2 regions of the Kitasatospora cineracea genome follow, and region 2 is predicted to be linked to the other one. Evidence: predicted binding sites of a transcription regulator. Region 2 holds the regulator's gene; the other holds the start of a gene.

Region 1 (7,513 bases), 1.3 Mb from region 2:
AGGTGTTGCGCAGCAGGCCGAGGATGTCGCGGAGCTTCATCATCTTCTGGCCGCCGAAGCCGCCGACCGCGAACTCGCGCTCCAGGTCCCACAGGGTGAGGCCGTGCGAGACGACGTCCAGGTCGGGGTGCTTGCGCTGCATGTACTCCAGCGGGTCGGTGTCGGCCATCAGGTGGCCGCGGACCCGGTAGGAGTGGATCAGCTCGATGACCCGGGCGGTCTTGTTGACCTCGTCGTCGTGGGTGGTCGCCACGTCGGTCGCCCAGCGCACCGGCTCGTACGGGATCCGCAGGGACTCGAACACCTCGTCGTAGAAGTTGTTCGCGCCCAGCAGCAGCTGGTGGATCGAGCGGAGGAACTCGCCCGAGGCCGCGCCCTGGATGACCCGGTGGTCGTAGGTCGAGGTCAGGGTCATGATCTTGGAGATGCCCAGGCGGGCCAGCGTCTCCTGGGAGGAGCCCTGGAACTCGGCCGGGTACTCCATCGCGCCGACGCCGACGATGGTGCCCTGGTTCTGCATCAGGCGCGGCACGGAGTGCACGGTGCCGATGCCGCCGGGGTTGGTCAGCGAGACCGTGACGCCGGTGAAGTCGTCCATGGTCAGCTTGTTGGCGCGGGCCCGGCGGACGATGTCCTCGTAGGCCTGCCAGAAGCCGAAGAAGTCGAGCGTCTCGGCCTTCTTGATGGCCGCGACGACCAGCTGGCGGTCGCCGTTCGGCTTGACCAGGTCGATGGCGAGGCCCAGGTTCACGTGCTCGGGCTTCACCAGGTAGGACTTGCCGTCCTCCACCTTGTAGCTGTAGTTCATCGCGGGGTTGGCCTTCACGGCCTGGACCAGCGCGTAGCCGATCAGGTGGGTGAAGGACACCTTGCCGCCGCGGGCGCGCTGCAGGTGGTTGTTGATGACGATGCGGTTGTCGATCAGCAGCTTCGCCGGGACGGCGCGCACCGAGGTGGCGGTCGGAACCTCCAGCGAGGCGTCCATGTTGGACGCCACGGCCTTGGCCGGGCCGCGCAGCTGGACCAGCTCGGGGCCCTCGGCGGCGGCCTTCGCGGGCGCGGCGGCGGCCGGGGCCGCCGCCTTCGGCGCGGGCGGCGCGGCGGGGGCGGCCGGGAGCGGCGCGGGAGCGGCCACCGGCTGCGCGGGCGCCGGCGCGACGGGCGCGGGGGCGGCGGGCGCGGCCGGAGCTGCGGCAACGGGAGCGGCAACGGGGGTCGGCTGGGCGCCGACCGGAGTTGCGGCCTGGGTCACTGGAGTCACCTCGGTACCGGGCTTGTAGTCGGCGAAAAAGTCCCACCAGGCACGGTCGACCGAGGCCGGGTCCTGGAGGTACTGCTGGTAGATCTCGTCGACGAGCCACTCATTGGGGCCGAAGCCAGTGGAGCTTGCCGAGCTGGGGGTTTTTTGGTGTGGCGACACGGGGCAACCGCCCTCTTCCGCTTCCTTTTGGGATGGTGGACAGCGGGGATTAAGGCTACGCCTCCGACGAGTGATCGCGCAGTCCCCGGTGGTCAGGCGTCACCCAGATCACACCGCCGAGCGGGTTTTTGGCCGGATCCCGGCGTTAGGGATGCCGGAAATCAGGGAAAAGGGCCCCTGATCGGTCGTGGTCATACTGGCAGAAAATCGGACGAAGCAGTGGTCTGGACCAGTTGGCGGCCCGGGGCGGGGACCGGCACCGAGCAGCCCGTCCCCGGTTTGTACCGATTCCGCCACAGTCTCAGACCGGCACCGGCGTCTCACCCGGCAGGGTGACCTCGATCCGGCAGCCCGCGGCCGCCTCCGCCACCCGGATCCGGCCGCCGTGCAGGTCCACCGCCCAGCGCGCGATCGCCAGCCCGAGACCCGTCCCGCCGTCGCTGCCCGGCCCCAGCGCGGTCGGCGAACCGCTCCGGCCGAACCGCTCGAAGACCCGCTCGCGGTCCGCCGCCGGGATGCCCGGACCCTGGTCCTCCACCTCCAGCAGCAGCCCGCCGCCCTCGGCCGCCCGGGCCCGCACCGTCACGGTGCCGCCGACCGGCGAGTGCTTGCAGGCGTTGTCCACCAGGTTGGCCACCACCTGGTGCAGCCGCTCCTCGTCCGCCACCGCGGACAGCCCGGCCGGCTCCACCTCCACCTCCAGTCGGACGTCCCCGCGCCGGGCGTACGCGCCGCCCGCCGTCGCCCCGTCCACCGTCACCCCGCGCAGCACCCCGTCCAGGAACGGGCGGACCGGGAACGGGCGGGAGTCCAGCGGGACCACGCCGTCGTCCAGCTTCGACAGGTCCAGCAGGTGGGTCACCAGCCGGCCCAGCCGCTCGGTCTGCTCCAGCGCGGTGCCCAGGTTCTTCGGGTCCGGCTTCACCACGCCGTCCACCACGTTCTCCAGCAGGCCGCGCAGCGCCGCGATCGGCGTGCGCAGCTCGTGCGAGACGTTGGCGATCAGCTCGCGGCGGTGCCGGTCGGCGGCCTCCAGGTCGCCCGCCATCCGGTTGAAGGTGTCGGCCAGCTCGCCGATCTCGTCCCGCGAGGACACCTCGACCCGGGCGCTGTAGTCGCCCTCCGCCATCGACCGCGCCGCCGCCGTCATGTCGCGCAGCGGCGCCGTCAGCCCGTTCGCCAGGAACTGCATGAACAGCAGCGAGGCGATCAGCGAGAAGATCATGATGATCCGGATCTGGGTCTCCGACCGGATCGCCACCACCACCATCCCGGTGGCCAGCACCACCGAGACGACCACCAGCACCGCCAGCTTGCCCTTGATCGAGCGGACCGGGTCGAACGGGCGGATGTCCGCCCACACCCGGTGCGCGGCGCGCGCCGCGAGCGAGGGCCGGGGCCGGGGGGAGCCGGCTCGGCTTCCCCGTTGCGTTGCTGCGGAAAGGTCATGGTGTCCCTGCGACTTGTCCTCGGTGAGGGGGCCGGACGCGCCGCGGACGGGCCCGCGGGCCCGGACCGGCGGCGTCCGGTCAGGACAGCGGGGCCTCCAGCGCGTACCCCACGCCGTGCACCGTGCGGATCCAGCTCGCGCCGATCTTCCGGCGCAGCGCCTTCACGTGGCTGTCCACCGTGCGGGTGCCGGACGCGTCGGTCCAGTCCCACACCTCGGCCAGCAGCTGCTCGCGGGTCAGCACCGCGCGCGGCTGCGCCGCCAGGCAGGCCAGCAGGTCGAACTCGGTCGGCGTCAGGTGCACGTCGCCGCTGCCCAGCCGGACCCGGCGCTGCACGTGGTCGATCTCCAGCTCGCCGAACCGCAGGGACCCCAGCGCGGGCGTCCGGGCCGCCTGCTGGGCCCGCTCCACCCGGCGCAGCAGCACGTTCACCCGGGCCGCCAGCTCGCGCATCGAGAACGGCTTGGTCATGTAGTCGTCCGCACCGACGCCCAGGCCCACCAGCAGGTCCGTCTCGTCGTCCCGCGCGGTCAGCATCAGCACCGGCACCGGGCGCTGCGCCTGGATCCGGCGGCACACCTCCAGGCCGTCGAAGCCCGGCAGCATGATGTCCAGCACCACCAGGTCCGGCTGCCAGGTGTGGAACCCGTCCACCGCGCCCGGCCCGTCGTGGGCCACCGCCACCTTGAAGCCCTCGGCCCCCAGCCGCGCCGCGATCGACTCCGCGATGGTGGGCTCGTCCTCCACGACGAGCACCCGTCGCTGGGTGCCCACCGGTCCACTGCTGATCGGCTCTTGCTGAATCTCTGTCACGGTCACGCCACCGCCCCCAGGGCTCGCGGGCCGGCCGTCCGGGGGGACGGCGGGCTTCCGCTCGTAGTCGTCTTGTTTCCGTCGCGCCGTTCCGGCGCTGAGTGCCCCCGCCCGCGGTCGGGGCAGGTTTGGCAGGTCCCCGCTCGGACGGGCACGGGCCGATACCTTACCCGCAGCACTTGCGAGCTGTAACGGTACGTGTGCGAGCGGCACGTGCCCGGGCAGAGGTCTTCACAGAAGTTCCTCAGACACCTCTCACCCGTCACCCGTATCGTGGGCACGACGAAGCGTCCGGGAGGCACCATGACCAGCGCGGAACTGCGCCGACGACTGATCCGGCCCGGACTCCGGGCCGTGCCCACGCCGCGGGCCAACCCGTTCGCCCTCGGTTACCTCGCCCTGCTGCTCGGCACCACCCTCTACGCGCGCTTCGGCGACCAGGACACCGTGCACCGGCTCCAGTCGCTCTCCTCCACCGACGCGCACAACCTGCTCGTCCACCCCGCGCTCTCCCTGGTCGGCAGCGGCCTGTGGGTCGCCGGACCGGTCTGGATGCCCTACTTCTGGGCCTTCGCCCTCACCGTCGCACCCTTGGAACGACGGATCGGCGGCCTTCGTGCCCTCGGCGTCTTCGGCGCCGGCCACATCGCCGCGACCCTGCTCTCGCAGGCCGTCGTGGTGGCCGCGGTGGCGGCCGGCGGAGCCGAGACCGGCCTGCTCGACGCGATGGACATCGGCGTCTCCTACGGCGTCCTCACCTCGCTCGGCGCACTCGCCGGACTGCTCGGCCCGACCGGACGGAAGGTCGCGCTCGGCGCCGGGCTCGCGCTGATCGGACACCAACTGCTGACTGACCCCGACCTGATCACCTCGGTCGGCCACCCCGCCGCGCTGGGGGTGGGCGTCGCGCTCTGGCCGCTCCTGCGCGGGCGCGGGCCCCGCGGCCCGCGGCGGACGCGACGGGCGCGGACGGTGCGACCGGTGCCGGTGTGGGGCGCGCAGGGCCGGCCGAAGGCGGCCCCGGCGGAGGGGTGACCGCGCACGTCGCACCGGCGCGCGCCTGCCGCCCCGCGCGGAGACCCCGCGCCCCCGACGGGGCGCGGGGTTCCTGCTGTGCCGGGGTGTGTTCACTGGGGGTGAACGCGGGGCGGGGAACAATCGGGGGGCGTCAGACCTTAGTCAGGTCAGCTCAACTTCACTGACTGGGGAGAGATCATGGCATCGATGTCCGCTCCGCTCACTCTGCCGGTGCTGCCGCTCGACGACGAGGTGGTGCTCCCTGGCATGGTGGTTCCGCTGGAGCTTTCGAATCCCGAGGTGCGGGCCGCCGTGGAGGCGGCGCGGGCCGGGAGCGGCGGGGGGAAGCCGCAGGTGCTGCTGGTGCCGCGGCTGGACGGGTCGTACGCGGCGGTGGGGGCGCTGGCGACGGTCGAGCAGGTGGGGCGGCTGGCGGACGGGGACCCGGCGGCGCTGGTGCGGGCGGTGCGACGGGTGCGGATCGGGGCCGGGACGACCGGGCCGGGGGCCGCGCTGTGGGTGGAGACCACGCCGTTCAAGGAGTCGGACCAGGGGCTGCCGGTGGCGGGGCGGGCGGCCGAGCTGGTCAAGGAGTACAAGGCGCTGTCCACGCAGTGGCTGCGCCGTCGCGGGGCCTGGCAGATCGTCGACCGGGTGGCCGCGATCGAGGACGTCGGCGAGCTGGCCGACAACATCGGGTACGCGCCGTTCGCGACCGCCGAGCAGAAGCTGAAGGTGCTGCTGGAGGCGGACCGCCCGGCCCGGCTGGAGTACGCGCTGAGCCTGCTGCGCGAGCACCTCGCGGAGGAGGAGGTCAACGACTCGATCCGCAAGGACGTCGAGGAGGGCGTGGCCAAGCAGCAGAAGGAGTTCCTGCTGCGGCGCCAGCTGGAGGCGGTGCGCAAGGAGCTGGCCGAGCTGAACGGCGAGGCCGACACCGAGGAGGAGGACTACCGGGCCCGGGTCGAGGCCGCCGCGCTGCCCGAGAAGGTGCGCGAGGCCGCCCTCAAGGAGGTCGACAAGCTGGAGCGGGCCAGCGACCAGTCGCCCGAGGGCTCGTGGATCCGCACCTGGCTGGACACCGTCCTCGAACTGCCGTGGAACGAGCGCTCCGAGGACGCGTACGACATCGCCGGGGCCCGCGCCGTGCTGGACGCGGACCACACCGGGCTGGCGGACGTGAAGGACCGGATCGTCGAGTACCTGGCGGTGCGCAAGCGCCGGGCCGACCAGGGCCTGGGCCAGATCGGCGGGCGCCGGGGAGGCGCGGTGCTGGCGCTGGTCGGGCCGCCCGGGGTGGGCAAGACCTCGCTGGGGGAGTCCGTCGCGAAGGCGATGGGCCGGTCGTTCGTCCGGGTCGCGCTCGGCGGCGTGCGGGACGAGGCGGAGATCCGCGGCCACCGGCGGACGTACGTGGGCTCGATCCCCGGCCGGATCGTCCGGGCGGTCAAGGAGGCCGGGACGATGAACCCGGTGGTGCTGCTGGACGAGATCGACAAGGTCGGCTCGGACTACCGGGGCGACCCGGCGGCGGCCCTGCTGGAGGTCCTCGACCCGGCGCAGAACCACACCTTCCGGGACCACTACCTGGAGGTCGAACTCGACCTCTCCGACGTGGTGTTCCTGGCCACGGCGAACGTGCTGGAGGCCATCCCGGAGCCGCTGCTGGACCGGATGGACCTGGTCCGGCTCGACGGCTACACCGAGGACGAGAAGGTCGCCATCGCCCGCGACCACCTGCTGCCGCGCCAGCTCGCCAAGGCGGGCCTGGGCGGGGACGAGCTGACGGTGGACGAGGCGGCGCTGCGCAAGCTGGCCGCCGAGTACACCCGGGAGGCGGGCGTCCGGAACCTGGAGCGGTCGATCGCGCGGATCCTGCGCAAGGTCGCCGCGCAGACCGAGCTGGGCGAGCGCGAGCTGCCCGCCGCGGTCGGCGCGGACGACCTGCGGGCCCTGCTGGGCCGGCCGCACCACGTGCCGGAGTCGGCGCAGGAGCCGGCCGAGCGGCGCACCGCGGTGCCGGGCGTGGCCACCGGGCTGGCGGTCACCGGGGCCGGCGGCGACGTCCTCTACATCGAGGCCTCGCTGGCGGACGCCGAGACCGGCTCGACCGGGCTGACCCTGACCGGCCAGCTGGGCGACGTGATGAAGGAGTCGGCGCACATCGCGCTCTCCTACCTGCGCTCGCGCGGCGCCGAGCTGGAGCTGCCGGTGACCGGGCTGCGCAAGCGGGGCATCCACCTGCACGTGCCGGCCGGCGCGGTGCCGAAGGACGGCCCGAGCGCGGGCATCACCATGACCGCGGCGCTGGCCTCGCTGCTGTCCGGCCGCAAGGTGCGCACCGACGTGGCGATGACCGGCGAGGTGTCGCTGACCGGGCGGGTGCTGCCGATCGGCGGCGTCAAGCAGAAGCTGCTGGCCGCGGACCGCTCCGGGGTCACCACGGTGATCATCCCCAAGCGCAACGAGGCGGACCTGGACGACGTCCCCGCCGAGGTGCTGGAGCGCCTGACGGTCCACCCGGTGTCGGACGTCCGCGAGGTGCTGCGGCTGGCCCTGGAGCCGGCCGAGGTGCTGGTGGCGGCGGCCTGACACCCGGAGCAGGGGCCCCGTGGACACGTTCCACGGGGCCCCTGCTGGTCTCCGTTCCGCGCCGATGGGACACTTCCCGCATGCCGTCCCCTACGCAGCGCGTGCTGGCCCTCGTGCCCGAGCGCATCCGCCCGGTCCTGGTGAAGCACCGCAAGCTGGTGAAGTTCCTCGTGGTCGGAGGAACCTGTTTCGTCCTGACCATGCTGATCAACTTCGGGCT
Region 2 (7,513 bases):
TCCGACCCGGCGGTGATCGACTACGCGGTGCGGGCCACCGGCTGGGGCATGCGACTGCGCTCCCTGGACGAGGACTTCACCCGGATGCTGATCTTCGACCGCCGGACGGTGATCATCTCCGCCTCCGCCGACAACCGCACCGCCGCCTTCATCGAGGACCGCGCCGTGGTCGACCACCTGGTCGCCCTCTTCCACCGCGACTGGGACCGCGCCGAACGCGTCCCCTGGCACGACCTCGCCGGCACCACCGTCCCCCCGCCCACCGAGCAGATCGGCCGCCTGCTCGCCACCGGCCTCACCCAGCGCGCCGTCGCCTCCCGCCTCGGCGTCTCCGAACGCACCGTCGCCGAACACATCGCCCGCCTCCGCGAGCGCTACGACGCCGAGACCCTCTTCCAACTCGGCTGGCTGATGCGGGACGGCGACCGGTGAACACCGTCCCGGACGACGCCGATCGCGCCCTCTACCGCGAAGTCCTGTCTCGGCTCGGCCGGCTGATGCGGGGAGGCGCCCGATGAGCGTCCGGTTGCCGGACGAGGCCGAGCGGGCGCTGTACCGCGAGGTGGTCGCCCAGGGCGGGATGGTGCTGCTGCGGGAGGCGATGGAGCAGGACCCGGACGCCACGCTCGGTCTGATCGAGCTGGGGCTGCTGCTGCACCACGACCACGGGCAGGTGCTGACGGCCGCGCACCCGCGGGCGTTCGGGGAGCGGGCGAGCGCGGAGTTGCGCAGCGCGGCGAACGGGATGCTGCGGGCGGCCGAGCACGCCGCGTCCCGGTTGGAGGACCTGGTCCAGGCGTACGACGCGGCGCCGCGGCGGGGCCGTCCGTCCCGGCCGTTGCGGTTGGTGGCGGGGCAGCAGATCGCGCACCACATCGCCCGGATCGAGTCCGAGATGCGCGAGGAGACCTTGGCGGCGCAGCCGGGCGGGGCCCGGCCGGTCCGGGTGATGCAGCAGACCCGGGCCCGTTCGCTGGGCTTCCTGGCCACCGGCATCGAGTTGCGCACCCTCTACCAGCCGGGTGCCCTCGCCGATCCGCCCACGGTGGACTACGCGGCGACGCTCACGGCGGCGGGCGAGCGCTTCCGGGTGCTGGACGAGCCGTTCCAGCGGATGGTGATCTTCGACCGGCGGGCGGCGGTGGTCTCGGCCGCCGCGGACGACCGGCAGGCGATGATCATCGAGGACCCGGCGGTGCTGGCCACCCTGGTGGACCGCTTCGAGCGCGACTGGTCGCGGGCCGAGCGGGTCGACTGGCAGGCCGCCGCCGGCCGTCCGCGTCCGACCGGTGTCCCGTCCGAACTCACCGACCTGCTCGCGGCCGGGCTGACCCAGAAGGCGATCGCCTCCCGGCTGGGCCTGTCGCCGCGGACGGTGGCCGGGCACATCGCCCGGCTGCGCGAGTTCTACGATGCGGAGACCCTGTTCCAGCTCGGCTGGCAGCTGCGCGGGGCGTCCGGACGACCCGCCGCACCGCCCGGGGACCAGCGCCCGGGGCGGACGGCCGAGAAGGAGGGTGGGCTGTGAGCGAGGCGAACGCGGCCGCACTGCCGAGCGAGTCGGAGCGGCGGCTCTACCAGCAGATCCTGGACCAGGGCGGACGGGTGTCGTTCCGCGAGGCGGTGGAGCAGGACCCGACCGGGGTGCTGCGGCTGATGGAACTCGGGCTGCTGGTGCACGACGCGGCCGAGCAGTCGCTGACGGCGGTCGACCCGCGGGCGGTCAGCGACCGGATCAGTGCCGAACTGCGCGCCGAGGGCACCCGGATGCTGCTGCGCGCGGAGGAGATGCCCGCGCTGCTGGAGGACCTCACCCACGCCTACGACGCGACCCCGCGCCGGGCCGACCGCTCCAGCGTGGTGCAGCACGTCGACCGGACCGAGCAGATCCGGCACCGCGTCCTGCAGTTGGCGAGCGAGGCGCGCGAGGAGGAGCTGTCGCTGCACCCGGGCGGCGCCGGGCCGGCGGACCTGCTGGAGGAGTCGCTGGAACGCACCCGCCGCTTCCTGGAGCGCGGGGCGAGCATCCGCACCGTCTACGAGCCGACCGCGCTGCTGGACGGGCCGACGGTGCGCTGGGCGGAGCGGGTCACCGGCTGGGGAGGCCGGTTCCGCACCCTGAGCGAACCGTTCAGCCGGATGCTGGTCTTCGACCGCCGGATCGCCGTCGTCCCGGCGTCGGCGGACAACTCCAGTGCCGCGTTCGTCGAGGACCCGGCGGTGGTCTCGTTCCTGGTCGCCGCCTTCGAACGGGACTGGGAGCGGGCCGACCGGGTCCAGTGGCGCTCCGCCGAGCACGAGGGCGAGAGCGTCGTCCCGGTCCACGAACAGGTCGGCCGGCTGCTCGCCCAGGGCCTGACCCAGAAGGCGATCGCCTCCCGGCTGGGCCTCGGCGAACGGACCGTCGCCGCGCACATCTCCCGGCTGCGCGAACTCCACGACGCGGAGACCCTGTTCCAACTGGGCTGGCAGATGCGGGGAACCGACTGACCGGGTGACGGGCCGTCAGCCGGTGGCGATCTCCGGGGACCAGAAGCCGTACGGGCCGGCGTGCTCGCGGCGCGGCCGCGGGAACTGGTCGCCCGGCGCGGTCCAGAAGCCGCCGCGCAGCGACAGCGCCATCCCGGCCCAGTCCAGCGCGGTCTCCACGGTGTGGTGCAGCGCCTCCTGCGACCAGGTGTCGTCGAAGACCAGCGGGAGCACCGGCGAGACCTGCTCGATGGTGGCGATCAGCGGGTTGTGCGTGATCGCCTCGTCCACCAGCAGCACGATCGGCTTGCGCAGCGCCGAAGCCCACCCGAGCTCCAGGCTCACCCCGGCCGACAGCGGCGCACCGACGTACGCGAACACCAGGTCCGCGCTCTGCATGGCCCGGAAGTCCGAGGGCACCCGCTGCTCCGGCGCCCGCCCCGCCACCGTCCACGCGTCGCTGTGGTGCGCGCTGTACACCGCCGCCCCGCTGTCCAGCAGCGTGCTCCGCAACGTGGTCAGCCGGGTTCGGCTGGCCAGCGTCACCACGCTGTCCGCCGGCCCGGTCAGCCGCATCAGCGGCGCGGCCAGGAACACGCGTGCCCGGCGTCCTTCGGTGCCACTGACGGGGTGAGTCAGGGAGTACTGCTCAGACATGTCGACTCCGAGATAGGTGCCGCGGGGTGTTCCGCCCCCCACGGGTGGTGTGTCCATCGGAATGCTGCTCTGCATTCGCCTAGCTGGATGGTTGTTTGCGCATGAACATGCCGTGTGTGGGCACCCCCGTACTTTCGCCGCACACTCTGGTCGAGAGTTCACTGATCGTCCCTGGTCGGTTACGTCGACGTCCACAGAGGGACCATGGCATCTCGATGCCTGGCAGAGAGATGACGCACCTGAAGGGACCGCCCCCTGGCTTTCGTTGCGGCCGGTACGGCATTATGGTGCGCGTTGTGTGATTTGAAGGTTGCCGACCCGAGAAGTCGACGATCGAGAGGATGGAGGGGCGGTATGTCTCGTATGCGCCGAGTAGCCAGGATCGTCCTGATCTCCTTGACGGTCGGAGCCGCGTTGGTGCTCGGTGGTACCGCTGCCTCCGCCGACGACACCATCTGGAACATCAAGGCCCCCGATCACGTGCAGGCTGCGCAGATGGCCCTGCTCGACACGATCTGGAACTGAGCCCGGTACCGTCCCGATCAGTCGAAGCCCCCGGCACCCTCGGGGGGTTCCTCGACGTGGGTGCGCGCCAGTGCGTAGCCGAGCTGGAACAGCGACTCCACGCCGTACTCCTCGCGCATCTCCGCGATGTGCCTGGCCAGGGTGCGTTCGCTAATGCCGAGCCGCCGGGCGATCACCCGGTGGTTGACGCCTGCCAGCATCAGGTCGATGATCGCTTGCCGCATCCCGGATACCACTTCGTGGGGCACTACCCGGGTGCCATTGAAGTCGAGCGCCCGGCCCCATATCCGGTCGAATACCTCGGTCACCAAATAGCTGACGATCGCTTGATCGTGAATGAACGCGGCCAGATTGAGATCCTCGGCCACCGGGATCACCGCGACCCGGCGGTCTATCACAATCAACCGGGTGTAGGGCTCGTCGGAAGTGCGGAAACGTCCGCCGGCCTGGTTGATGGTGGAAACATAGTCCCGGGTCGGTGCGTGGTAACGAGTGCTGGGGTGGTAGATCGTCCGGAGCGCGATGCCCTGGCGCAGGGCCTCCAGGTCGCGTTCGATGATTCCGGACAGCGCCTCGGAGGGGCGGGGGCCGCCCGGCTGGGCGGCCAGGATCTCTTCCTTCGCACTGGCGACGGTCTGCTGCACCCGTTGATTGATCAGGACCTTGCCGCGCACGTACTCGATGCTCCCCCCGCCCTGGTCGGGGGAGTGGAACACGGTGGCGAGGTCCTGCAGGTCGGCGCGGAGGGCGGCAGCACGGGTGAGCAGGTCCAGGGCCTGACGTTGCCAGGTGTCGCTCAGCCCTTCGGACAGCTGCTGCGGATCGACCGCGACCACGACGTTCGGGTCGTCTATCTCGGGAACGAGCAGGCCGATGGTCAGCAGTTCGTCCAACGCGGGCTGGGAAGTCTCGTCGAAGTCGGTGATCGAGAGCCGTCCGTTGCCGTGGAGTGCGGACCGGAACAGGGCACGCGCGTCATTCGACAGGAAACTGAGGCCGCCACTGGCGGCTTTCATCCCTGCAGATCCTCGCATGTGCGGCTCCCTGGGCTGACGTGGACATCTCGCAGGACGCGTACCACCGGTCCGGATGATCGTAGGCGTTTCCACGCCCAGGGTGGGCTGGCATTTCCCGCCCCGTGGGACGAATCATGGCTGGGCCGACTGAACTCTCTCACGGAACCGAGAGCCGCCGGCACCCCCCGAATGGTAGGGCGACGGCGGCTCGGTGCGTTCCGGCGGGGTCAGCGCTTGGGCCGCCAGACCACCAGTGCGCTGGACTGCTGGACCTGCTGGTAGGGGACCAGGTCGCGGCGGTAGGAGGCGTGGACGGCGGCCTCGCGCTGCTGGAGGGTGGCGGCGGCGCCCTCCAGGGCGTCGACGAGTTCGCCGACGCGGGACTGCAGAGCGGTGACCTGGTTCTCGAGTTCGATGATGCGCTTGATTCCGGCCAGGTTGATGCCCTCGTCCTGGGAGAGCCGCTGGACCTCGCGCAGCTGCTGGATGTCCCGGGCGGAGTACCGTCGGCCGCGGCCGGCGGTGCGGTCGGGGCTGACCAGGCCGAGCCGGTCGTACTGGCGGAGGGTCTGCGGGTGCAGGCCGGAGAGCTCGGCGGCGACCGAGATGACGTAGACCGGGGTGTCCTCGGTGAGGACGTAGGGCGGGGCGGCGGCGCGCGGGCGGCCGCCGCCGGGCAGGCCCTCGCCGAGACCGGGGCCGATCCGGCCGGTGCCGTCGCCGCCGTGGCTACTGTCGGGGTGGGGACTCATCGGGGTCTCACGCTCCCTCCGCCGCCTTGAACAGGGCGGCTCGCGGGTCGTCCGAGGCGGTGGCCTCGCGGTACTGCTCCAGCGCGGTCAGCGCGTCTCCGTCGACGTGCTTGGGCACCGTGACCTCCACGGTGACCAGCAGGTCGCCGCGGGTGCCGTCCTTGCGGGTGGCGCCCTTGCCGCGGGCCCGCATGGTCAGGCCGTTGGCGCTGCCGGGCGGCAGCTTGAGCTTCACGGCCGGGCCGTTCAGGGTCGGCACCTCGATGGTCCCGCCGAGGGCGGCTTCCGGGAAGCTCACCGGCACGGTCACCGTCAGGTTGTCGCCCTTGCGACCGAACACCGGGTGCGGGTCGACGTGCACGGTGACGTACAGGTCTCCGGGCTGGCCGCCGCGCTCGCCCTGGGCGCCCTTGCCCTTGAGCCGGATCCGCTGACTGTCCTGCACGCCGGCGGGGATGCGGACCTGCATGGTGCGGGCCGAGGAGGCCCGGCCGCTGCCGTGGCAGACGGTGCACGGGTCGTCGACGATCATGCCGCGGCCCTTGCAGTCCCGGCAGGGCTCGGAGAGCGCGAAGGCGCCCTGGCCGCGGCTGACGGTGCCGGCGCCGACGCAGGTCGGGCAGACCCGCGGGGTGGTGCCGGCCTTGGCGCCGGTGCCGGCGCAGGCGCGGCAGGCGGCCTGGGAGGTCATCCGCAGCGGCACGGTCGCGCCGTCCACGGCCTCCTCGAAGTTCAGCGTGACCTCGGTCTCGACGTCGGCCCCGCGCCGCGGCTGGGCGGCCTGCCGGCCGCCGCGGTTGAACAGCCCGCCGAACACGTCGCCGATCCCGCCGCCGCCCGTGCCGCCGCCGCCGTTGAAGAGGTCGCCGAAGTCGAAGCCGCCGGACGCGCCGCCCGCACCGCCGGGCCGGAAGCCGCCGCCCGCGAACAGCGAGCGGGCCTCGTCGTACTCCTTGCGGCGCTTCTCGTCCGAGAGCACGTCGTAGGCCTCGGAGATGTCCTTGAAGCGCTCCTCGGCCTTGGCGTCGCCCTTGTTCGCGTCCGGGTGGAACTCGCGGGCCAGCTTGCGGTAGGTCTTCTTGATCTCTGCGGGGGTGGCGTCCTTGGGCACGCCGAGGACCTTGTAGTAGTCCTTCTCCACGTAGTCCTTAGCGCTCATGGCCTTTGACCGCCACCTCCCGGGAAACCGAAGTTCTGTTGCCTGTCGGCACCGCGCGGCGCGGTGCCCTGATACGGCGCTGCGGAGCCGGCCGCCGTACTGGACGACGTACGACTCCGCAGCGCACGGGGACTCTACTCAGCTGTCGGACGAACCGTCAGCCTTGTCGCCGTCCGGCTCGCCGGTGGTCTGGGTGCCCGGCTGGGGCTCCGCGACCGCGACCATCGCCGGGCGGATGATCCGCTCGCCGATCCGGTACCCGGGCTGGAGGATCTGCACGCAGGTGTCCTCCGTCACGTCCGACGAGTAGCTGTGCATCAGCGCCTCGTGGATCGTCGGGTCGAAGGGCTCGCCCTCCTTGCCGAACTGCTGCAGCCCGAGCTTGGCGACGACCGTCTCCAGCGACTCGGCGACCGACTTGAAGCCGCCCGTCACCTCGCCGTGCTCACGGGCCCGGCCGATGTCGTCCAGCACCGGGACCAGCGACTCCAGGATGTTGGAGACGGCGATCTCGCGGACGGTGGAGCGGTCACGCTCGACCCGCTTGCGGTAGTTCTGGTACTCGGCCTGGAGCCGCTGCAGGTCGGCGGTGCGCTCGCCGGCCTCGCGCTTGGCGGCGGCCAGCTCGTCGGCACCGGCGCCCGCGACGGCCTCCTCGGCTGCCTTGAGCACTGCCTCCTCGGCGGCGGAGTCGTCGCCGGGCTGCTCGCCCTGCGGCTTCTCCGTCATGCCGCACCGCCCTTGGGCTTCTCGTCGTCGACGATCTCGGCGTCGACCACGTCGTCGTCCTTGGCGCCCGCCTCGCCGGCCCCGGCCGCACCGGCCGCCGCGCCCGCGCCGTCGGCCTGCGCGTACAGCGCCGCGCCGAGCTTCTGGGCGGTGGTGGAGACCTTCTCGGTGGCGGTGCGGATGGCCGCGATGTCCTCGCCCTTGAG

Evidence for each region. Region 2 encodes HspR, which represses chaperone genes until heat shock. Its sites were predicted from a motif close to TTGAGNNNNNNNNNCTCAA; they were not measured.
Region 1: the regulator HspR is predicted to act here: its motif matches at 4,859-4,877, upstream of lon (endopeptidase La).

The regions. Positions count from the first base shown of each region.
Region 1 is NZ_RJVJ01000001.1:309,250-316,762, reverse strand. Features, by position in the region: gene EDD39_RS01375 (multifunctional oxoglutarate decarboxylase/oxoglutarate dehydrogenase thiamine pyrophosphate-binding subunit/dihydrolipoyllysine-residue succinyltransferase subunit) at 1-1,420, opposite strand, end outside; gene EDD39_RS01370 (HAMP domain-containing sensor histidine kinase) at 1,722-2,783, opposite strand; gene EDD39_RS01365 (response regulator transcription factor) at 2,950-3,684, opposite strand; gene EDD39_RS01360 (rhomboid-like protein) at 3,988-4,719, shown strand; gene lon (endopeptidase La) at 4,900-7,293, shown strand; gene EDD39_RS01350 (GtrA family protein) at 7,374-7,513, shown strand, end outside.
Region 2 is NZ_RJVJ01000001.1:1,597,280-1,604,792, forward strand. Features, by position in the region: gene EDD39_RS07215 (LuxR C-terminal-related transcriptional regulator) at 1-432, shown strand, start outside; gene EDD39_RS07220 (LuxR C-terminal-related transcriptional regulator) at 515-1,528, shown strand; gene EDD39_RS07225 (LuxR C-terminal-related transcriptional regulator) at 1,525-2,490, shown strand; gene EDD39_RS07230 (TIR domain-containing protein) at 2,506-3,066, opposite strand; gene EDD39_RS39385 (hypothetical protein) at 3,481-3,651, shown strand; gene EDD39_RS07235 (helix-turn-helix domain-containing protein) at 3,669-4,667, opposite strand; gene EDD39_RS07240 (heat shock protein transcriptional repressor HspR) at 4,895-5,419, opposite strand; gene dnaJ (molecular chaperone DnaJ) at 5,427-6,578, opposite strand; gene grpE (nucleotide exchange factor GrpE) at 6,717-7,307, opposite strand; gene dnaK (molecular chaperone DnaK) at 7,304-7,513, opposite strand, start outside.